Regions from separate parts of the Caballeronia sp. LZ033 genome, predicted to be linked through region 2. Evidence: riboswitches for the same ligand, from Rfam matches in the RefSeq annotation. Region 2 holds a riboswitch; the other holds the start of a gene.
The links. A riboswitch is a leader RNA that binds a small molecule or an ion and turns the genes downstream of it on or off. The one in region 2 is predicted to bind cobalamin.
Positions count from the first base shown of each region.

Region 1: linked by a shared signal. The riboswitch ahead of QCE62_RS31250 (CbtB-domain containing protein) and the one ahead of QCE62_RS03390 (TonB-dependent receptor domain-containing protein) in region 2 are both predicted to bind cobalamin.

Region 1 is NZ_JARUXQ010000004.1:871,873-883,526, forward strand. Features, by position in the region: gene cobW (cobalamin biosynthesis protein CobW) at 1-297, opposite strand, end outside; gene QCE62_RS31205 (tlde1 domain-containing protein) at 965-1,189, shown strand; gene QCE62_RS31210 (hypothetical protein) at 1,186-1,701, shown strand; gene QCE62_RS31215 (cobalamin biosynthesis protein) at 1,796-2,218, shown strand; gene QCE62_RS31220 (hypothetical protein) at 2,374-2,508, opposite strand; gene QCE62_RS31225 (hypothetical protein) at 2,753-3,295, shown strand; gene cobO (cob(I)yrinic acid a,c-diamide adenosyltransferase) at 3,599-4,201, shown strand; gene QCE62_RS31235 (cobyrinate a,c-diamide synthase) at 4,207-5,508, shown strand; gene QCE62_RS31240 (DUF1289 domain-containing protein) at 5,505-5,741, shown strand; gene QCE62_RS31245 (CbtA family protein) at 5,807-6,610, opposite strand; gene QCE62_RS31250 (CbtB-domain containing protein) at 6,620-6,853, opposite strand; cobalamin riboswitch at 6,882-7,008, opposite strand; gene QCE62_RS31255 (histidine phosphatase family protein) at 7,057-7,614, shown strand; gene QCE62_RS31260 (DUF1428 domain-containing protein) at 7,695-8,066, shown strand; gene QCE62_RS31265 (antibiotic biosynthesis monooxygenase) at 8,114-8,428, shown strand; gene QCE62_RS31270 (hypothetical protein) at 8,541-8,861, opposite strand; gene lhpI (bifunctional Delta(1)-pyrroline-2-carboxylate/Delta(1)-piperideine-2-carboxylate reductase) at 8,954-9,904, opposite strand; gene ppk2 (polyphosphate kinase 2) at 10,192-11,094, shown strand; gene QCE62_RS31285 (hypothetical protein) at 11,138-11,362, opposite strand; gene QCE62_RS31290 (efflux transporter outer membrane subunit) at 11,539-11,654, opposite strand, start outside.
Region 2 is NZ_JARUXQ010000001.1:706,560-718,213, reverse strand. Features, by position in the region: gene cobT (nicotinate-nucleotide--dimethylbenzimidazole phosphoribosyltransferase) at 1-62, opposite strand, end outside; gene QCE62_RS03400 (ABC transporter ATP-binding protein) at 73-867, opposite strand; gene QCE62_RS03395 (iron ABC transporter permease) at 864-1,886, opposite strand; gene QCE62_RS03390 (TonB-dependent receptor domain-containing protein) at 1,913-3,799, opposite strand; cobalamin riboswitch at 3,910-4,244, opposite strand; gene QCE62_RS03385 (ATPase) at 4,529-4,915, shown strand; gene QCE62_RS03380 (cell division protein ZapA) at 4,912-5,226, shown strand; RNA gene ssrS (6S RNA) at 5,355-5,536, shown strand; gene QCE62_RS03370 (EVE domain-containing protein) at 5,632-6,090, shown strand; gene QCE62_RS03365 (SIMPL domain-containing protein) at 6,180-6,908, shown strand; gene lgt (prolipoprotein diacylglyceryl transferase) at 6,943-7,845, opposite strand; gene QCE62_RS03355 (LysR family transcriptional regulator) at 7,904-8,863, opposite strand; gene ilvD (dihydroxy-acid dehydratase) at 8,972-10,645, shown strand; gene QCE62_RS03345 (c-type cytochrome) at 10,781-11,113, shown strand; gene QCE62_RS03340 (DUF2486 family protein) at 11,130-11,468, opposite strand; gene QCE62_RS03335 (DNA polymerase III subunit chi) at 11,582-11,654, opposite strand, start outside.

The sequences.
Region 1 (11,654 bases), on a different contig from region 2:
GCTGTCGCGCCGTTCGAGCAACTGTTCCATCACGGGATAGAACTCCTCCTGCACGGTGCAGCAGAGACAGCCGTTGGCGAGTTCGTAGAGATTGCGGTCGGCGGATGCTCCTTCGTCGTCGCAGCCGATGCCGCAACCCTTGAGGATCTCGCCGTCGATGCCGAGTTCGCCGAACTCGTTGACGATGACTGCAATGCGCTTGCCCTGCGCGTTGGACAGGATATGCCGCATCAGCGTGGTCTTGCCGCTGCCGAGGAAGCCGGTCACGACGGTAACGGGAATCTTGCGGGTCTGCATCGTGGCTCCGGGAGTGGTGTTGCGTTTGGGATGCGCGAGGCGGGATGAAGGGCTGCATCGACTGAACGATGACGCGCGTTTTGTGTTCGGGTCTGGCGAGGCTGGGGCGCAGATTGCTGCGCTGTTGCCGGAGCCGGACTGGAATGCCGCAAAGCCTTGTCAGGCAAGCCGGACACAAATTTTAGCACGGGGGTTTTCGTTGTTTCACGTTCGAAGTGCGTGGCTCGGCGGCCCTGCTCATTCGCTATATCACTCGCCGGTCATCGTTACGTTCTTATCGACTGCGCGGGAGCATCGGATTTATCTCAGGACCTTGATCCAGTCACACAAAAGCACACATTTAAGGACGTTGGTGCGCTAAGTTCACCGGTCACATCATTTTTTGAGGCTTGCGCCCGCAAAGGATGGATCGAGATGCCCGTCACATGTACTTTCATCCTGAACAATCGCTCCACATCCACGCTAGTTTGCTCGGGATATGGAACCGTCAAAGCGTTTTCAGGCAACGAGCGAGGTCTTAACAATCCGGCCGAGGTTGCGTCAAAAGGCATCGGACCCATCCGCCTGGAACGTATTACCTCGTTGACCGTCAATCAGGCGGCCGGTTGGGTCAACTCCGTGATGTTCTCTCGCCGCAGCTCGGGTCAACGGATCGAAGTAATGGTTCATGCTCTGGAATCCACGGTCGGGCGATGAGACCAACATCAAAGGCGTAAAACGCAGCAACTTCCGATTGCACGCTGTGGGAGCCGATGAAAGAAGCGAGGGGAGTATCACGCTCGTCAATCCCGCCGAGTTCGAGCTGTTGCAACGTTTCATTCGTAGATCGCCGCCCTCAATGTCCGTTCCTGGTTCCACCCTCAAGTCGTATGGGATGGTGACGGTTCGATGATCCGAAAAGCAGTCCGCAAGCTTTGCCTCGTCGCTTCGGCGCTCCTCGCCTCGCTCCTCGCCGCCCTCGCCATGACTCGCTTCGCGAACCTTCGGGCCGGCGCCATACCTGACTGGATGGCCGACGGCGTGCGCGCCACGTTCGAAGCCATGAGCGACCGGCCAGTCGGAATCGAAAGCATCATCGACGGAAGCCTGCTGTTCAAGCTCGCGTTCTTCTGGCTCATGGCCGCGCTCGTGATGACAGGCAGTCTTCTGGCTGCTCGCCGCTTGCTGCACAAGCCATCGCTGGGCCTTGCCTGTAGTGCTGGCGCGTTTCCCATTGCGTGGCTTCTTGCGCATTGCGTGCACCTGGCATCGACCACGTTTAATGGCGTTCGGAAAGATTCTCAAATCCTGTACGTGTCAGGCTTGTTGCTTGCATGCTGGGTTGGCATGGTGATGGTTCTGCTTGCCGTTCTCGCCTTGAGGAGCCGGCGTTCTGCACAGAACAATCAAAAGAAGGACGACTAGTTCCCCTTTGGCGCGGTCGAAAGCCCGAACAAAAGCGTCCGGCTGAGCCACGTTAAAATCCCCGCTCACCCCTCAACAACCCACCCGCCTCGCGATGAACCCCGCCATTGATCGCGCCCCGCCGCTCCCTTCGAAGCTCGCCGTAGGCATCGGCTGCAGGCGAGGCACGAGCGCGGATGCAATCGAACGCGCGGTGCAAGCCGCACTCGGCCCGCATGCATTCGGCGATATCGCCGTTATCGCCACCATCGACACCAAGCGTGCCGAAGCCGGTCTGCTTGCCTTCTGCACACGCCACCATCTGCCGTTGCGCTTCTTCAGCGGCGCGGAGATCGCGCAGGCGCCGCACTCGGCGCGCTCGCACCACGCGCGCAAACATCTGAACGTGGATGGCGTCTGCGAGCCCTGTGCGCTGCTGGCGGGCAACTCGGCCACGCTCATCGTGCCGAAGACGATCGATTCCGGCGTAACCGTCGCGATCGCAGCGGCGCGCGGAGCATTCGGAAGCGGCGCTTGATGACAGAATCGACCCCGGCCGCCATGGCTCCCTTGCGCACCAACGGCTTGGCGACCACGGGCTTCAGTTTGTCGTAACAAAGCCAGATCAGTATGGTCAGTGCAACGAGTTCCAGATAAAGGTAAAACGCATCCATCGTCTTGCTCCAGTAACAGTCACCGCTGATCCTTCATGGAAGGATCGACATCGCTTTCCCGCGGCGGCCGCAACGACCAGATCCAGCCGAGCAGCACGCCGTAGAACACGAGCGAAGCCACACCGACGACGATCATGACAAGCAGGCTGTCCATGGATCTCTCCCTGAATGGTTCACGGATGCAGCAAGCGAAGGGCGATGAGCCATGTTTCGTGATCCCTCGTGAGGCCGTTTCGTTGTTGCGCAACGAATGATGACCACCATGAATTAGCCCGGTATGAGCACTTCACCGGCGCCATGTCTCGCTCGCCAGCGCAGGGTTTGCTCGCGCCAGCCTCATTCGGCGCTAATGCCGTCCCCGTAGCGTGGCTTCTCCCGCTTACTGGAAGGAGGTTCTTATGAGGTCGATGAAGGCGCACGTGATGGTCGCAGGCGTCCTGGGCACGGCGTCAGCGGGGTTCGACGGGATAGCCGCAGCAGCGCCGGAATACAGCTTTGACATGCGGCGGCATGCGCAACTCGGCCTGCCGGGCAGGCCGGGCGGGCCGGGCGGGCCGGCAGCAGGCGCAATTCCGCAGCCCGAGTTTGCAGCGAGGGCTGCGCAGACGCAGGACACAATTGCGGAGATTCAACGCATCCAGACTACGATTCGGCTCGCACAGGAGGCGGTGGTGTGTATCGATTCGATCTTGTCCGCAGGCCCGCATGACTGCTGGGCACGTACTTACCAGATCATTGCAGAGCTCGACCTCAGCCACGGTGTGAGCATCGATGCTCATACGCCGCCGGATCGGGTCGAATCGGCTCGGTTGAAAGCGGCGCTCGAAGGCTACATCTCCGAGCTGGCGGCGGCTGTGCAGCGGTTCATGCTGGAGGCAAATCGGGGCGGCTCCACGCCACCGGTAGTCGTTAAACCGCCGGTCATGCCCAGGCTGCCCTGAACTCCATCGCTCAAAGCCGAACGTCTTGCCTGCGCCATGGACAAGCTTGCAAGCCCTCTTCAACCTGACCGGCGCGGTGTAAACTGTGCCGCTCTGCGTCCCGCGCTTCGCGATGGCTTCCATGTTATCCGCGAAGTCGGTGCTTATAAGGCTCAAACAAGCACCGAGACAAGCACGACGTTCTGCAACGTTCGTGTGACTTCGCGGCGCATTCCGACTACATCAACCCTCAGGCCTCTGTCCGGCTTGGGTTTCCGCGCTGAGCCCACGAGCAGCGGACCGATCGGGAACGTCACTCATCCCATGCAGAAAAATACCGAAGCGCATCTGCGCATGACCCAGCGGCGCAAGGAAGGCCACGAGAAAAAGCAGGCCGCTGCGGATCACGAGAAAGGCCTGCTGATCGTGAACACCGGCAACGGCAAGGGCAAGACCACCGCTGCGTTCGGCATGGCGGTACGCGTGCTCGGACATGGCATGAAACTCGGCGTCGTGCAGTTCATCAAGGGCGCGCTGCATACGTCGGAGCGCGATTTCCTCGGCGCCATCGCCAACTGCGATTTCGTCACGATGGGCGACGGCTACACCTGGAACACGCAGGACCGCGAGGCCGACATCGCCACCGCGCGGCGCGGCTGGAACGAGGCGCGCCGGATGATCGAGAGCGGTGACTACCAGATGGTGGTGCTCGACGAACTGAACACCGTGCTGAAGTACGAGTACCTGCCGCTCGACGAAGTGCTCGACGTGCTGAAGGCGCGTCCCGCGTTGCTGCATGTCGTCGTGACGGGACGCCATGCACCGGATGCCCTCGTTGAACTGGCCGATCTCGTCACCGAGATGCGGATCGTCAAGCATCCGTATCGTGAGCAGGGCGTGAAGGCGCAACGCGGCGTGGAGTTCTGAACGCGATGCCGCTCTGTCCCGCCCTCTTCATCAGCGCGAGTGCATCGCATCAGGGCAAGACCACGGTCACTGCCGCGCTGGCGCGCCACCACGCGCGTCGCGGACTGAAGGTGCGCGTCTTCAAGACCGGCCCGGACTTTCTCGATCCGATGATCCTCGAACGCGCGTGCGGCGCGCCCGTGTATTCATTGCATCTGTCGATGGTGGGCCTCGACGCATGCCGCGCGCTGCTCGCCCAGGCGGCGCGCGAGGCCGATCTGATCCTGATCGAAGGCGTGATGGGCCTGTTCGACGGCACGCCGAGCAGCGCCGACCTCGCCGCCGCATTCAAGATGCCGGTGCTCGCGGTGATCGGCGCACACGGCATGGCGCAGACCTTCGGCGCCATCGCATTCGGACTCGCGCGCTATCGCGAGGATGTGCCGTTCCACGGCGTGCTCGCCAATCGCGTGGCGTCGCCGCGCCATGCGCAGATGTTGTCCGAGACCATTCCCGCAGGGCTGCTTTACTGCGGGCATCTGTCCAATGCCGACGATATCGCGCTGCCCGAACGGCACCTCGGTCTGACGCAGCCCGCTGAAGTCGCGGACCTCGATGCACGCCTCGACCGCGCCGCCGACGCCATCGCACAGACCTCGCTGTGCGACCTGCCGCCGCCCGTGCAGTTCGACGACGCGACCCTGCCCGAGCCGCCGCGCCTTCTCGAAGGCGTGCGGATCGCCGTCGCGCACGACGCCGCGTTCTCGTTCATCTATCCGGCGAATCTGGATCTGCTGACCGCGATGGGCGCGCGCATCGAGCGCTTCTCTCCGCTCGCCGACGAACCCGTGCCCGCCGCTGCCGATGCGCTCTACCTTCCCGGCGGCTATCCGGAACTGCACGCGGCCACGCTGGCCGGCAACCGGCGCACGCGTGCATCGATCGAAGCGCATGTCGAACAAGCGAAGCCGGTCGTCGCGGAATGCGGCGGCATGCTGTATCTCGTCGAGTCGCTCACGGTCCTCGACGGCGCGCAGCACGCAATGCTCGGCATCCTGCCCGGCGCGGCCTTCATGCAGCGCAAGCTGTCGCGCCTCGCGATGCAGCGCATCGACACCGCGCACGGCGCGATGACGGGCCACACGTTCCACTACTCGACGCTCGACACCCCGCTGCAACCCGTGCTCAAGGCCGCACACGCGACCACGGGCGCCGAGGGTGAAGCCCTCTATCGGCATGGACCGGTGACGGCCACCTACATGCACGCTTACTGGCCGTCGAACCCGGCCGCAACTGCCGCGCTGTTTCGCGGCGCCTCGCTCTCATGACGCAAGACACTCAAGCACCGCTGGACCTGGCCTTCACCATCGAGCGCGCCATGACGCAGGAACCGGTCGGCTCGCCCTGTACGAACGTCTGCAAGCTCGACGCCGATACCGGCCTGTGCCTCGGCTGTTTCAGAAGCCGCCAGGAGATCAAGACCTTCCGTTCGCTCGATGATGACGCGAAGCGCGCGCTCTTCGATGAACTGCTGGCCCGCCGCGCGGCACAACGTCGTTAAGCAAAAAAGCCCGCGCTCCTCACGGAACGCGGGCTTCGTCATGTCAGTACAGGCGATTTGACGATTCAGGCCGCAGCCATTCTCCGCACTGGCGGCCGTTCGAGTTCACGCGCGGCCAGCGCACCGAACAAAAGCCCGAGCGTCGTCCAGATCAGCGCTTGAATACCGATGGCGGTCACGCGGAAGTTCCACAGCAAGGACGCCGAGAAGCCTTCGGGCACTTCATCGACGTGCGGCAGCGCGACCTGCGCAATCACGATCACGACCACGTAAGCGAGCGCGGCGACGAGCGTCGCGTTCCATGCGCCTTGCCGTGCCGTCAGACGCCGCTGCCAGCGTACGGCCCACACCATGGCCGCAATCGAAATCGCCACCATGGTGAAGAACAGCGCGGTGCGCGGTCCGATCGTCGCGGCATTGCCCACGGCAGGCGGATTGGGCGGGTACTTGAGGAACGGCACGATGGCCACGCTCACGAAGCCGAACAAGGCCAGCAGCGCCGACGTGCCCCGCGCGTGCAACGCGCCGAGCCGGCCATACGCAAACGCGAAGACGAGCGAGAAGATCCCGCCCAGCGCGGTGCCGAACACGACGACGCCCGTCAACAAACCGAGGCCCGCCTGGGTGCCGCGTGAGACGAGTTCCTCATCGCCGTGATCGTGGCTCTGGTCCGCGTTCGCGGAGGCATTGGCGGCTGCATGACCGTGCTCGTGCTCGTGTGCAGGCGCGGCCTCCGCATGCTCATGCTGCTCTTCGAAGGCGATGGCCTGCGCCACCGAAGGTTCGCCGAAGCCACGCGCGAAGCCGAAGCCGATGAGGCCCGCGACCAGTCCCGCGAGCATGCCGCGTATCAGCAGGGTGCGAATCATGCTGCGCCCTCAGTGGCAGGGAAAGCCGAGCAGATGCCGGCCGTCGTGAACGAATTCGTGGATGTACATGCCCGAGAAGATCGACGTCGCGCCTTGTTCGGCGCCGACGAAATAAATCGCGATCAGCAGGATCAGGCCGATGAACACGGCCCAGGGCAGGACTTCGCGCACCGGCAGCGGCACGGGTGCGTCGAAGGAAGAGGAAACCGGTGCGGCAAAGCCCGGCGCGTTGGAAGCATTCATGGTGTTTCTCCAGGGATAGGCGCGTCCCGATTGACGAAGAGCATGCAGCGGGGTCTGACTCGCGGCGCGTCTCATGGCGCTGACGGACCGCTTACAGTGGCGCGACCGTGCCGGGTTTGCACCGGCTTCCTCGCACTGCAGGCTTGCCATTCTATGACGATTGCCCGCAAAGTAAAACGATAACCTCAGAACCGCCGATTGCCTTGGAACTCGTTCTCCTCTGCCACCCCGCCACGCGCGCGATGAAAACCGGCCGCTTTCCTGTCGGCGACGAACCCGCCGATGACACCCCGCACGCGCCCTTGCCCGCCGATGACACCGCGCGCGTGATCTCCAGCCCAGCCCGCGCGGCGCGCGAGATGGCGGCGTGCATCGCGCCTGATGTCGACATCGATGCCGCCTTCGACGACATCGACTACGGCAGTTGGCGCGGACGTTCCATCCGCGAACTCGCCGATGGCGAAGCCGCGCAACTCAGCGCATGGCTAACCGATCCGCGGGCGCGTCCGCACGGTGGCGAAAGCATCGGGATGCTGGCTGTGCGCGTGGTCGAAGGTCTCGACCGGATCGAACGCGAGATGCGCGGCGAGCGCTGCATCGTGGTGACGCATGGCATCGTCGTAAAGGTGGCCGTCGCGCATGCGCAGCGCAAGCCGCTGACCTCCGTCTATGCGATGAACTTCGCGCCGTGCTCCATCACCGTCCTGACCCGCAGTCGAAGCGCACAGGACTGGACGGTGAGCCTGCCCCCGCCGGCCTGAACTTCAGCGCGTGCAGGACGCTCCAAGCATGCAGCGCAGCGATTGCGCGAGCCCGCTATCAAACCGCTCAGGAGATACACATGGCGCATTACGTGGATGGATTCGTCGTACCCGTGCCGTCCGACAAGATCGAAGCCTACCGGGCCATGGCCGAAGCGGCCGGCAAGATCTGGATGGAGCACGGCGCGCTGCAGTTCGTGGAAGCTGTCGCTGATGACGTGAAGCCCGGCAAGCTCACCTCCTTCCCGCAGAGCGTGCAGATGAAGGAAGGCGAGACCGTGGTGTTCTCGTATATCGTCTATGCGTCGCGCGAGGAACGCGACCGCGTCAATGCGAAGGTGATGGAAGACCCGCGCCTCAAGGCCATGATGGAAACCGGCGAGCCGCCCTTCGATGCGCAACGGATGTTTTTCGGCGGGTTCAAAGCCATCGTCGAACTTGGACGCGACTAATATTTTTTGTTGTCTGACCGCGCTTGCCGCAAAGGAACTGCATCGACATGTATATCGCCATGAACCGCTTCAAGATCGTGCCCGGCGCCGAAGCCGATTTCGAACGCCTCTGGACCAGCCGCGACACCCATCTCAAGGACGTGCCGGGCTTCGTGGAGTTTCATCTGCTGAAGGGACCCACGAAGGACGACCATGTGCTCTATTCGAGCCACACAATCTGGGCAAACCGAGAGTCCTTCGACGACTGGACGCGTTCCGACGCGTTCCGCGCCGCGCACCGCAATGCGGGCGGGGAAACGCGCCAGCTTTACCTCGGACATCCGGAGTTCGAAGGCTTCGAAGTGATCCAGACGGTCAAGTGAGGTCCGGCGAACGACCGGTCCATTCAGCCGTCCGTTCGCGCCCGGAGCACGCGCGTTTTACACACGTATGAAAAAACGCGCTTCGCCGACAGGCGCTTGTCAGAACTTCCTGTCAGGCCTTCGCGCCGCGCGCCATACGCTGGAGTGTCGACGAATCGATGGCCGCGGCGCAGATGCGCACCGCCTCCTTCAGCGTGCGCGGGCGGCCCGCGCCGAACTGCGATTCGAGCATGGCCACGGCGCGCAGACGCTCGTCGTTGCCGAGCTTTTCGCCGGTCGCCAGTTCCAGTACCGAGATGAAGTAGGCCGCGGGCGGTGCGGCATTGGGCGTGGGGCGCGGCGGGCGGCTTGCGCTTGCCGCGCCGCCGCTTTCATGGCCGTCCTCGTGGGCGGGGATCCAGGGGTGCCACTTGCTGTCGTATCGACTCTTCATGAGTGTGTTCGCTGGCTGAATTGCAGGGACACGCCGTTGCGCGCCTCGTCATCAAGCCAACTGACAGCAAGGACCGTTCCAAGCAGCTTCAATCAGCCCCCGCCCGGGCTTTCCTCCGACAAAATCACCCGCGCGACGCGGCATGCCGCCAGGTCCCAGGCCGCGCAGCCAACCGACTTGAACATGACGGGCCGGGGGGCGGCGTCCGCCGAAACCGGAGCCGCCAGCGCCTCGGCAAGCGCCCGCACCGCGCCCCACTCGACGCCTGCCAGGATGAAATCGCCGGCTTCGTGGCGGGCGCCGGCCAGATCGTCCACGTAAAGCGCGCTGCCATGCACGATCTCAGCAGCGATCTCGGCGGCATCGGCGGTGAAGGCGCCCACGCCGATCACCAGCCGTCCGGCGCGCGGAGGCGCCGTGTACACCGGCGTCTTGCTGGTGGTCGCGGCGATCACTACATCGACCGATGCGGGGATCTCCGCCGCCTCGAGCGGCGCGAGGTGGCGGCCGGGCGCCGCATGCGCGTCGCAGAACGCGCGCGCACGCCCAGCCCGCGAACCCTGCACGAGAATGCGTGCCTCCGGATACACGGCCGCCAGTGCCTCGACGTGAAACGCCGACTGCCTGCCCGTGCCGATTACCAGCACCTCGCGCGGCGCGGCGCCGTGCAGCGCGCGGATCGCCAGCATCGAAACCGCAGCCGTGCGCCGCCCGGTCACCGTGGGGCCGTCCAGCATGAATTGCGGCACGCCGGTGGCGGCATCGTAGGCGGTAACCTGACCGTGAATCGTCGGCAGGCCGAGCGCGCCGTTGCCCGCGCACACGTTGACGAGCTTGTGCATCGCGAGATCGGCGGCGCTCGCGGGCATCGACAGCATCACGCCGCCTTCGATCGGCACGACCATGCGCTCCGGACTCACGATGCGCCCCGCCGCGTAGTCGAGCATGGTCGCGGCGAGCGTGTCCACGAGACGGTTGTACGGCACGAGACGGGCGGTCTGCACGTCGTCGAAACTCTGGAGGGCGCGTGGCGTTGGGGTCATCGTGTTCTCGTCTGGCTGGAAGAAAGTGGACATGCCATCGGCATGCCATTGAAGCGCGGAATTATTCTAACGGCGCGCACAACGACGGCGCGACCGCGTCATAAAGCCACTTAACCGGCGCGGCGCGCGCCTGTCACAATGATTTCCCTGTTCGACGAGTCAGGCGGGAGCGCCGTTGTCACATGCCTGCCACTGGCGACGGTCATACTCGGCGGACTCGCGTCTTCGTCTCGCGCCGCCTGGCGCAATGCACCACGACAGCCCAGCACACAATCACGGAGCCCACCATGAGCATCGACACGACGGACAAGCAGCGCCGTTTCCACGCGGACCTCATCGACAGTTACGACGAAGAGTTCGAGATGGAAATCGATGACCGCTTTCTGGACGGTGAATCGACCTTCTCGGATGAAGAGCGCGCGCTGCGCAAGACCTATTTCCGCGAACTGTTCCGTCTGCAAGGCGAGCTCGTGAAGCTGCAGGACTGGGTCGTGCATACGGGTCATCGTCTGGTCGTGCTGTTCGAAGGACGCGATGCGGCCGGCAAGGGCGGCGCGATCAAGCGCATCACGCAGCGTCTCAATCCGCGGGTCTGCCGCGTCGCCGCCCTGCCCGCGCCGAACAATCGCGAGCGCACGCAGTGGTACTTCCAGCGCTATGTGTCGCACTTGCCGGCAGCCGGCGAGATCGTGCTGTTCGACCGCAGCTGGTACAACCGCGCGGGCGTCGAGCGCGTGATGAACTTCTGTACCGATGAGGAGTATGAGGAATTCTTCCGCTCGGTGCCCGAGTTCGAGAAGATGCTGGTGCGCAGCGGCATCCAGATCGTCAAGTACTGGTTCTCGATCACCGATGACGAACAGGAAGTGCGCTTCCAGGCGCGTATCGAGGATCCGCTCAAGCAGTGGAAGCTGAGCCCGATGGACCTTGAAAGCCGTCGCCGCTGGGAAGCGTACACGGCGGCGAAGGAAGTCATGCTGGCGCGCACGCACATTCCGGAGGCGCCGTGGTGGGTTGTGCATGCAGTGGACAAGAAGCGTGCGCGTCTGAACTGCATCCACCATCTGCTGAACCAGGTGCCGTATCACGATGTGGAGCATTCGCCGATCGAGCTACCCGACCGCGTGTTCAATCCTGACTATCTCCGGCAACCCGTGCCGGATGAGCTGTACGTTCCTGAGGTTTATTGAAGCAAGTTATTGATCGAGTGTGTTTGTCGAAGCGCGAACCGGTTCAGCAGCAGTTGCTGCAAGGAACGTGCTTCACTCTTTCGACATCGCGCCGGCGCGTGAATGCATGGCGCAGCGCGAACTGATACGCCTGTTGCGAACCCTTGAGCATCACGACGAACATGACCTGCGCGAGGTTGAAGTCGAGCGTGACCATCAGGCGCATCAACAGCAGCAGTGGCAGCACCACCGCCGGCTGATACAGTTGTTTTGCTATCAAGTCTTTCATCTTCGGCTCCTTATCCCATGTTCGTATTTTATGGACTGGAGCCTCGCGGATAAACGCTCCGCAGGTGAAGACATATGTTCCGTGAAGCGAACAATCAGCCGTGAATGCGCATGAGCCGTCGGCCCTCATGCAAATGGCCCTGCGCGAGGCAGGGCCATGTTCACGTTACTTCTGCGTTACTTCTGCGCGAGACTCGCGTCAGGCACCGGCGTGGGCTTCGCATCGCCCCAGCCGCCGCCCAGTGCGCGTATCAGATTCACCGTCGATACCGCCTGCAAGCCCTGCAACTGCA
Region 2 (11,654 bases):
AGTTCGGCTTCGAGCGAACGGTCGAGTGCGGGCGGGAGCGGGATGTCGTTGAGCGTGGACATCGATGTTCCTTCAGAAACGTGGGATGGAAGGCACGAGCGCCTCGTGATCGCCGTCGCGCAGCAGCGCCAACGGATAGCCGAACGCCGCGCTGGCGCGTTCCGGCGTGAGCACCTCGGCGACCGGGCCCGCACAGGCGTGGCCGCGGCCATCGAGCAGCAAGGCATGCGTCGCGAAGCGGCGCGCGAGATTCAGGTCATGGCACGAGAACACGACGGTGCGGGCGGGGCCCGCTGGATGAGCAGTCGCACTCGCCGCCGCGCGTAACGCATGCAGGCACGCGATCTGATGATGCAGGTCCAGATGCGCCAGGGGTTCGTCCAGCAGCAGCAGCGGCGCGTTCTGGCACAGCACGGCCGCGAGCGCGACCCGCTGCCGTTCGCCGCCCGACAGCGTGAGCACGTCGCGCGTCGCGAACGGCGCGAGGCCGAGCGCGTCGAGCGCCGCGTGCGCGGCGGCGCGATCGTCGGCGCTTTCCCAGCCCCAGCCGGTCAGATACGGAAAGCGGTTGAGCAGCACGGTGTCCAGCACACTGGCGCTGAAGGCGTCGTGGGTCGCCTGCGGCATCAGCGCGCGCACGCGTGCAAGCTCCGCGGCACGCCACGACGCAAGCGCGCGGCCATCGAGCGACACGCGGCCCGCCACCGGTGCGCTCAACCCGGCCAGCACGTGGATGAGCGTCGTCTTGCCCGCGCCGTTCGGGCCCGCGATGCACCACATCTCGCCGGGCACGAAGGTCTGCGTCAGGCCGTCGATCAATGTGCGCTCGCCGGCCCGCAGCGCGATGGCGTCGAGATGCAGGTTCATCGCGGTCTCCGCAGCAGCATCCAGAGGAACATCGGCACGCCGGCCAGCGCCGTCACCACGCCCACCGGCAACTGCGCGGGCGCGATCACGGTGCGCGCGGCGAGGTCGGCGGCCATCACCGCGAGACCGCCCGCCAGCGCGGCGGCGGGCATCAGCATGCGTTGATCGTTGCCGAACGCGAGCCGCAGCAGATGCGGCACGACCAGTCCGACAAAGCCGAGCGTACCCGCCGTGGTCACCGCCGCCGCAGCCGCCAGCGATGCGACCAGGTAGACACGCAGACGCAGCCGCGCCACCGGCACGCCGAGCGCCTGCGCGGCGCTGTCGCCGCGCAGCAGCACGTTCAGCTGCGGCGCTACGGGGAGAATCAGCAACAGCGCGAACACCAGCGCCAGCAGTGCGGGCCACGGCGTGGCGGCGCCGTCGAGATCGCCGGTCAGCCAGAAGATCATGCCGCGCAGGCGGTTTTCGGGCGCGACGCTCAGCATCAGCGTGATGAGCGCACCCCAGCCCGATGCAATCACGACGCCCGTCAGCAAGAGCCGCGGCGATGCGTCCTGCGTGCCGCGCCACAGATCACGGCGCGCCAGTCCAAGCACGAGGACGATCGATGCGAACGCGCCGGCGCAGGCGGCGAGATCGACGCCCCACCACGGCAGCGAGACCAGCATTGCCGCCAGCGCGAAGCTGGCCGCGCCGCCCGAGACGCCGAGCACGTAGGGTTCCGCCAGCGGGTTGCGCAGCAGCACCTGCAACAGCGCCCCGGCCAGCGCGAGCAGCGCGCCCGACGCAAAGCCCGCGAGGGCGCGCGGCAGGCGCAGCGTGAGCACGATGTCGTCGGCGATATCGGGCACGGCGGCGCGCGCATTGAAAAGCGCATGAGGCAGCGCATGAACCAGCGCCGCGAACGCGCGCGACGGCGGCAGCGCGACGCTGCCCAGCGCGAGCGAGGCGATCAGCACCGCGCACGCCGCGGCGGCGAGACAGACCCAGATCGCGGCGGCGCGCGCGCCGTTCATGCCGCGCAACCGCTCAGGCGCGCGGCTCACGACGGATGCCAGCCCAGCGTGAGATAAACGCCGCGTCGCGGCGTGTTGTAGGCATACGCAAGCTCATAGTCCTTGTCGAAGAGATTGTCGACGCGCGCCGTGACGGTCCACGACTTCGAGATGTCATAGCGCGCCGACAGGTTCACGATGCCGTAGCCCGCCAGCGTCGAATCGTAATCGCTGCGCTGGCCGCTCACGAGCCACTCGCCGCCTACGCGCCAGCGCCCGATCGTGCGATGCGCGCTCAGCGTCGCGAAATGCCGCGCGCGTCGCGTCAGGTCCTGGTGATTCGTTTCATCGACGGGATTCTGGAACGTGACGCCCGCGCGCACATCCGTTCTGCCGACATGCCCCGCCCACGATCCCTCGATGCCCTGCACCTTCGCCCGCCCGACATTCTGCGCGGTGTAGTAGAAGCCGCCGTCGGACACGTAGTCGATCAGGTTCGAGTAGCGCGTCTGGAACAGCGTGACGCGCAATACCCCGAGTCCGCTCGACGCATACTGCAACGCCGCTTCGACCGAATGGCTGCGCTCCGGTTGAATCGACGGATTGCCGCTGAACGGATAGTAGAGATCGTCGAAGCTCGGCGCGCGGAACGAGGCCGCATAGCTCGCGCTCGCCTTCCAGTGCGCGTCGATGTTGTACGCGTAGCCGAGATAGTAGCTGTTCGCGCCGCCGAAATCGGAATACTGGTCGTGACGCAGGTTCGCCTGGAATTCGCTCGCGCCCAGATGGCCGACATAGCCCGCGAACACCGAGTTCACGTGGCGGTCGGGGGCGCTGAACTGATCGGAATCGAGCGTCTGGTCGAGGTGCTCGTAGCCGAAGAGGAACGTGTGCGCGTCGCTGATGCGGATGTCGTTCTGCCACGTGTACTGGCGGTTCTCGGAATTGAAGCGGCTCGTATAGACGCCGTTCTGCTCGATGTTCGCGCGGTCCTGGCCCTGCGCGATCGTGAAGTGCGTGGTCCAGTTGCCGGTGAGTTTGCCGTTGGCGAACACCGACGCCGAACGCACGCGGTTGTGCGATTCGTTGAGATCGGTCGGCTGGCCGTAGGCATCGTCGAAGCTGTTGATGCCGTTCGACTGCAGGAAGCGCACGCCCGCATCCCATTGCTCGTTGAACCTGTGGCGCAAGGTCGCAGCGACGCTCTCGTTCAAATAGCCGTTCGCGTTGGGATTCGCGCCGGGCGCGAGGTTCGGATCGATCGACGAAAAGCCGTCGGTCTTTTCGCGCGACACGTTCAGGCTGAAGGTGGTGCGCCCGTCCTGGTCCAGCGCGCCGTTCACGCCGGCGGACTGGCGCTGCGTGTGATAGCTGCCGAGCTCGGTTTCGAAGCTGAAGCGCGGCGGATGCGGCTCGCCCTCCTTCGTGAAGATCTGCACGACCCCGCCGATCGCGCTGGAACCATACAGCGCCGAGACATTGCCATTCACCACCTCGACGCGGCCGATCTGGTCGAGCATCACTTGCGACAGTTGCGCCGCGCCGAGCGATGCCGATTCGACCCGGACGCCGTCGATCAGCACGAGCGACTGCGACGACGATGCACCGCGAATGAAGAGTCCCGAGTTCGCGCCCGGTCCGCCGTTGCGCGTGACCTGCATGCCGGGCGCGAGCGCGATGAGGCCGAGTGCGTCGTCGGCGTTGCTGTCTGCAATGTCCTGTGCATCGAACAACGAGGTCTGCGGAATGGAATCGGCGAGCGGCTGCGCTGCACGCGTGGCAGTAATAACGACAGGCGCAAGCGTTTGCGAAGCGTCATCCGTGGCGGTGGTCGTCGCGGCTTGCGCGACGCCGGCGAGCGGCAGGAGAAAAGTGGCAGCGGCGAGGCCGCGACTGGAGAGGCCGTCCCGGACGGAGGCCCATGGCGATTGCATGACGAGTGTTCCCGTGGAGGATGAGCGCGGCCCCGCTCCCCGCGAGGTTCGATGCGCGACGAACGCGCCATGCCGTTTGGGATCATGCAGTGATCGTGCGATGACCGGCGGCAGGCGCGTGGCACTCTGGCCGGTATCCGGGCTGGCGACGCATCGTCCCGCCTTCCCGCGCATCATGCGCAGTGGCGTCGACACGTTTCTTGCAGAGGCCGACGAGCGGCCCGGCGTATGGATGGATCCATGCGCCCGCACTGCAAAAACGCGTATGAGACGACTTGCAACTTGCGTTGCGGTCGCTTACCGTTGCGGGGGCAGCACAGGTTGGCTCCGTCCTGTCCGGCCGCCGTTCACTTGTTCGGCTGCTTCGAGGACTTCGCTCCCTGTTTCCCGTTTGACTGCATGCGCGAGAGCCGCGCATGCGAGCACCAGAAGTGCGGCAAGTGTAGGAGCGCGGGTGGGGACCGTCAAGAAACGGCGAACCCTGGCGCGAAGGACAGCAGGCGGCGCGTGAAGATGCAAAGAACAAACGAACTCAGCGAGCGAGAATCAGCCTGACTGCATGCACGAACAAATCAACGCTCGTGTTTTCTGCACACGAATGCATTGCGAGATGCGCGAGAACCCGGGGTTTGCGCGCAAGATCGCGTGCTGTTACGTCTCGAAACGAGACAATTATCGGTAGCTCCGTTGAACCGCGCTAAAATGCGAGGTCTTTAGAGGACGCAGCACATGCTCAACGAACTCGAATCACTGTCAGGAAACATCGGCCGGCTGATCCAGATCAGCGAGCGCCACAATCAGGCGCGTGCCGCGCTGCAAGAACAACTCGAGCAACTGCGCACCGAGTACGCCAATCTCCAGGCCGACCTCGCGCAAGTCCGCGAAGAACGCGACACGCTGCAGTCCGAACGCGATTCCCTCTCCGCCAAGATCGACGACGCGCAGGTCCGCCTCAACGCGATCCTCGAAAAGCTGCCGCGCGCAAAGTCCGCGCAGCACGGCGAAGCCGACAATCAACTCGATCTCCTCGAAGCCGATTCGCCGGAAGCGCATGAACATGCCCATGCGTCCGAAGCGGAATTGCACGGCGAGCATCATCAAGGAGAGAAGGCATGACGACCACGCAAATCGAAGTCTCCATTCTCGGGCAGCCCTATCGCCTTGCCTGCTCGCCTGAGACGGAAGGTGCGTTGCGCGAAGCCGTCGCACGCGTCGATGCCGAGATGAACAAGGTGCGCAACGCGAGCAACGTGCGCGGCACGGATCGCATCGCGGTGATGGCGGCGTTGTCGCTGGCGTCGGAATTGCTCAAGCTGCAGGACAGCGTGCGTCACGGCGAAGCCTTCCCCGCCGAGGAAATCCGTCGCACGATGCACTCGATGAACGAGCAGCTCGGCGCCGTCATTGCACAATACGAAGTGCAATAAAGCGCGTCGATGCGGTTGATCAAGCCGTGTTTGTGAAGGCTTGGCAAAGGCACAATCAGCGCGCCACGTCGATCGAAAAAAGAAACCGCACCGGGGCTGCAGAAGGCAAACGATTGGTGTAGAGTGACGTTTCCCTGCCTGGTACGCCAAGGTCATATATTCCTTGAACCAATGCTACATTGGCACGGTTGCGGAACCTTGCAACATGGGCGCGCGCGTCGCTAGTCCGATGTACCCGAAGTGTTGCTTACCGCGACCAATCTTGAACCCAGGTTCAGGATGCCGGCCTAGCGGCTATGGCGGGGACCTCATCTCAAACGGCATCGGTTTTCCCGATGCCGTTTTCATTTGCAGCAGTGCTTCTGCATTCCTCATTCCATCGTCGATCACGCATAACGAACAACCATGCGCTACTGGCTGATGAAGTCCGAACCGGACGAAGCGAGCATCGATCACCTGGCGCACGCGCCGAAGAAAACCCTGCCGTGGACGGGCGTGCGCAACTATCAGGCGCGCAACTTCATGCGCGACCAGATGCAAGTCGGCGACGGCGTGCTGTTCTATCATTCGAGCTGTCCGGAGCCGGGCATCGCGGGTATCGCGAAGGTCTGCTCTACTGCCTATCCGGACCCCACGCAGTTCGATTCCAACAGCCACTACTACGATCCGAAGTCCACGCAGGAAACGCCGCGCTGGATGCTGGTCGACGTGAAGTTCGTCAAGAAGACGCCGCTGATTCCGCTCGCCACGTTGCGCGAGCATGCTGAACTCGCGGACATGCAGGTACTCGCACGCGGCAATCGTCTTTCGATCACGCCCGTCACCGATGCGCAATGGCGCTTCATTACCGAGCGTCTCGTCTAACAAGGAACTTACGACGCACGGGTGCCGCCTAAAGGCCGTCGCACATCATGCGACGCAATACGTGATTGCCTTTGCGTCTGGAGCCTTCGATGACCTACAAGAAAACTGCCGCCGCCCTCGCCCTGTTCGCGATGTCCGGCGCCGCGTTCACCTTCTCTCAATCCGCCGCCGCGCAGACGGTGATCAATCAGCAGCCCGCGGGCGTGCTGTCACTGTCGGCGCAATCGAGCGCGCAGGTGGCGCAGGATGTCGTGACCATCACGCTGTTCTACGAACAGGAAGCCGCCGATCCCTCCTCCCTCACCAACACGCTCAATCAGCGCGCCGAGTCGGCCTTGCGCGAGGCGCGGGGCGTCGACGGCGTGACGGCCAGGAGCGGTTCGTTCACCGTGTATCCGTCCACCGATCGCGACGGCAAGATTTCCGCCTGGCGCGGCCGCACGGAAGTCGTGCTCGAATCGCATGACTTCGCGGCGGCCTCGAAGCTCGCCGGCCGGATGAGTGCGTCGATGCAAGTGGGCAGCGTGGCCTTCTCGCTGTCGCCGGAAGCACAGCGCGCGGCCGAGCAGAAACTCGTGACGCAGGCCATCGACTCGTTCCGCAAGCAGGCGCAAACCGCCGCGCAGTCGTTCGGCTACAGCAACTTCTCGATCAGGGAAGTGAACATCGGACACAGCGGCGTTCAGCCACGCCCGGTCATGATGATGCAGTCACGCGCGATGAGCGCCGATGCCAAGATGGCCGCGCCCATCGCGATGGAAGCCGGCACGACGACCGTGACCGTCGATGTGAACGGCTCCGTGCAGATGGGGCGGTAAGCGGTACGCGGGGCGCTCGCGCCCCGCATCTCAGTCAGGCCTGCGCGGATTCGGGCGGAAGGCGCAGATTGCGCTTGTACGCCCACACCATCATCAGCACGCCGGCGATGATCATCGGCAGCGAGAGCCACTGGCCCATCGAGAGATTGAATGCGAGCAAGCCGAGATAGTCGTCCGGCTCGCGCGCGAATTCCACCGTGAAGCGCGCCAGTCCATAGCCGATCAGAAACAGCGCGGACACGGCGCCGACAGGCCGCTGCTTGCGCGAGAACGTCCAGATCAGGATGAACAGCACCAGCCCTTCCAGCGCGATCTCGTACAGTTGCGACGGATGACGCGGCAGCATGTGATAGCGCTGGAAAATCTCGGTGAGATGGTATTGCGCGTCCAGTTGCGGATTCTTCGAGAGCCACACGGCGTCGTCGTTGGTCGAATTCTGGAACAGCATCGCCCACGGCGCGTTCGGGTCCGTCACGCGGCCCCACAGTTCACCGTTGATGAAGTTGCCGAGACGCCCCGCCGCGAGTCCGAGCGGCACCATCGGCGCGACGAAATCGGTCACTTGCAGCCAGGTGCGCTTGCGCTGCCACGCGAACAGCACCATGGCGAGCGTCACGCCGAGGAAGCCGCCGTGGAACGACATGCCACCTTCCCACACCTTGAAGATGTCGAGCGGATGCGCGGCGTAGTAACTCGCCTTGTAGAAAATCACATAACCGATGCGGCCGCCGAGAATCGTTCCGAGCACGCCGTAGAACAGCATGTCGTCGATGTCTTTCGCGGTCCAGCCCTGGCGCGACACATAGGGCAGGCGCAGACGCAGCCGCCCGATGACAATGGCCGACACGAAGGCCACGAGATACATGAGGCCATACCAGCGTACGGCGAGCGGTCCGAGATGGATGGCGACGGGATCGAAATTGGGATGTATGAGCATGCTGATGTCAAAGAGCTGACGGACTTCGAGGGGGCCTCGAGCGAACCTCAAGGCCGCATCATACAGAACCGGCGCCCTGCGCCCGCGAACGGACGATGTCGATGAAGCCGGCCAGCACCGGGCTCACTTCCGCCGCGCGCCACACGAGCCCGGTTTCGACGAGCATCGCCGGGTCCTCCGGCGCGCGCAACGGCCGGTACACGACGCCCGTGCGCCGCAGATGCCGCAGCGAACGCGGCACGAGCGCGACCCCCATGCCCGCCGAGACCAGGCTCACGATGGTCTGCATCTGAATGGCCTCCTGGCCGATGCGCGGCGTCAGGCCGGCAGCGCCGTAGCAGCCCATGATGCTGTCGTACAGGCCGGGCGCAAGCCGCCGCGGAAACACGATGAGCGGCGCGGCGGCCAGCGCGCCCAGCTCGACGCGCGTGTCCGCCCACTCCAGCTCGCCCTGCCCGAGTTCGCGCGCGGTCGCGGCGGGCATCGCGACGACCAGCGGCTCGCGCGCCACCGGCAGATACGACAGCGCGCCCGCATGGCGCGCCGGCAGCGGCGGAATGACGAGTCCGGCGTCGATGCGGCCGGCGACCAGTTCCTCGATCTGCACGTCGCTGGTGGCTTCGGTGAGTTGCAGCCGGACGCCCGGATGGCGCGCGCCGAACGCGTGCAGCAGCGCGGGCAGCAAGCCGTAGTCGGCCGTGGAGACGAACGCGAGCGACAGCACGCCCGCCTCGCCGCGCGCCAGCGACTGCGCCAGCGGCCGCAGCGCATCCGCCGACGCGAGCAGGCGCCGCACCTCGGGCAGCAGATCCTTCCCGACCGGCGTCAGTTCCACGCTCCGTTTCGTCCGCACGAACAAGGCGACGCCAAGCGCCTCCTCCAGCCCGCGGATCGCCTGCGAGAGCGGCGGCTGGGTCATGGCCAGGCGCGCGGCGGCGCGGCCGAAGTGCATCTCCTCGGCGACCGTGACGAAGTAGCGCAAGAGGCGCAAGTCGAAAGACGGGGTGCGCGGGTCCATTGATATGTTTTGCGACCTTATCAGCCGTGAATAATATATTGGACAGATACATCGCGCGAGTCGCATGCTTGCCGGACTAGACCAAAAAGTCCCCCTCAGGAGCACACCATGGCCTTCAATCGCCGCTCGAAGAACATCACCCAGGGCGTCGCGCGCTCGCCCAACCGTTCGATGTATTACGCCCTCGGCTATCAGGAAGCCGACTTCGACAAGCCGATGATCGGCGTCGCCAACGGGCATTCCACCATCACACCGTGCAATGCCGGCCTGCAACCGCTGGCCGACGCGGCCATCGAGGCGATCCGCAAGGCCGACGCCAATCCGCAGATTTTCGGCACGCCGACCATTTCGGACGGCATGTCGATGGGCACCGAAGGCATGAAGTACTCGCTGGTGTCGCGCGAGGTGATCGCCGACTGCGTCGAGACCGCCGTGCAGGGACAGTGGATGGACGGCGTCGTGGTGATCGGCGGGTGCGACAAGAACATGCCGGGCGGCATGATCGGCATGGCGCGCATGAACGTGCCGTCCATCTACGTGTACGGCGGCACCATCCGCCCGGGCAACTGGAAGGGCCGCGACCTGACCATCGTGTCGTCGTTCGAGGCGGTCGGCGAATTCACCGCGGGCCGCATGAGCGAGGAAGACTTCAAGGGCGTCGAGAAAAACGCGTGCCCGTCCACGGGCTCGTGCGGCGGCATGTACACGGCCAACACGATGAGCTCGTCGTTCGAGGCCCTCGGCATGTCGCTGATGTATTCATCGACGATGGCAAATCCCGATCAGGAAAAGGTCGACTCCGCCGCTGAATCGGCGCGCGTGCTGGTCGAGGCCGTGAAGAAGGATCTGAAGCCGCGCGACATCATCACGAAGCAGTCGATCGAGAACGCCGTCGCGCTCATCATGGCGACGGGCGGCTCCACCAATGCCGTGCTGCACTATCTGGCGATTGCGCACGCGGCGGAGGTGGAATGGAGCATCGACGACTTCGAGCGCATGCGCAAGAAAGTGCCGGTGATCTGCGATCTGAAGCCGTCGGGCCAGTATGTCGCGACCGATCTCCACAAGGCCGGCGGCATTCCGCAAGTGTTGAAGATCCTGCTCGATGCCGGTCTCCTGCACGGCGAGTGCATGACGATCACGGGCCGCACGATCGCCGAAGAGCTGAAAGACGTGCCGGCCAAGCCGCGCGCCGACCAGAAGGTCATCTTCCCGATCGCGCAGGCGCTCTACAAGCAAGGCCACCTGGCGATCCTGCGCGGCAATCTCGCGGAAGACGGCGCGGTCGCGAAGATCACGGGCCTCAAGAATCCGGTCATCACCGGTCCCGCGCGCGTGTTCGACGACGAGCAGAGCGCCATGGACGCGATCCTCGCCGACCGGATCACGGCCGGCGACATCCTCGTGCTGCGCTATCTCGGGCCGGTGGGCGGGCCGGGCATGCCGGAGATGCTCGCGCCGACCTCGGCGATCATCGGCAAGGGACTGGGCGAGTCAGTGGGCTTCATCACCGACGGCCGTTTCTCCGGCGGCACGTGGGGCATGGTGGTCGGGCACGTGGCGCCGGAAGCGTATGCCGGCGGGACCATCGCGCTGGTGCAGGAAGGCGATTCGATCACCATCGACGCGCACCAGCTGCTGCTGCAGCTGAACGTGGACGATGCCGAACTCGCGCGCCGCCGCGCCGCCTGGAAGCAGCCGGCGCCGAAGTACACGCGCGGTGTGCTGGCGAAGTTCGCGGCGCTGGCGCAGCCGGCCAACAAGGGCGCAGTGACGGGCTGATACGCGCGTCGAAACGCCCGGATGGATCATGCACAAGGGGCGCAGCGGCGCCCCTTGTGCATTCCGCGTGCCGCACGCCATGTCTCCTATAATGCGCGACAACGTGAAGCGTGCGCGTGCATCGGGGGAGACCACATGAAAGCACAGCTCAGGGGCGTCGTTGCGGGACTGGTGTGGTGGAGCGTGTGCGGCGTGGCCTGCGCGCAGAACGACAGCGCCTCGATGCTCGCGTTCGCGCAAAGCCACAACTGCATGAGCTGCCATTCGGTCTCGCGCAGCTTCATGGGGCCGTCGTTCGACAGCGTGGCGCACAAGTATGCGCAAGTCGAAGGCGCGCGCGGCATGCTCGCGCGCCGCATCATGGAAGGCGGCGTGGGCGTGTGGGGCCCGGTGCCGATGCCCGCCAACACGCAGATTTCACCGGATCAGGCGGCGGCGCTCGCCGACTGGATCCTCTCGCTGCGCTGACCGGCGCGTGCGCCCTTCACTCGCCGTGCTGACGGCGCAACTCGATTTCCACCGCCTCGCGCACCCATTCGCTCATGTGGCTCTCGAGCGCCGTCGCCACTTCGCGCGTGATGGCGGAGACGAGCTGGACCGAGTGCTCGCGCAGCACTTCGCGGCAGCGCTCCTCGATCAGCGCGCGGGCATCGCCCGTCAGGAAGTTCGTGAAGCGCCCGCGCAATTGTCCGGCGATCTGCTCCGCGTCGTATTCGATGGCGAGATTGGCCGACGGCGCGCGCGCGTACTCCGGCTTGCCGGGCACGACGACGTCGGTGAGGACGGGAATGGAGGGATCGAAGGATTGCGGCTTGTCCGTCATGGAAAGGGGTCTCCTCTTGAGCGCGGCGGGCGCGGCGGGCGCGGCCGCGTCTGTATGCAAGGCGTGGTGTACCGGGCAGAGCTTAACCAGCCCAGCGCGGCCACTCTGTTCGCTCAACCGCCCTGATTGCCTTGATTGTGCGTTTCGATGGCATAGCCCCGATCGCGATAGATGCGATAACGCTCT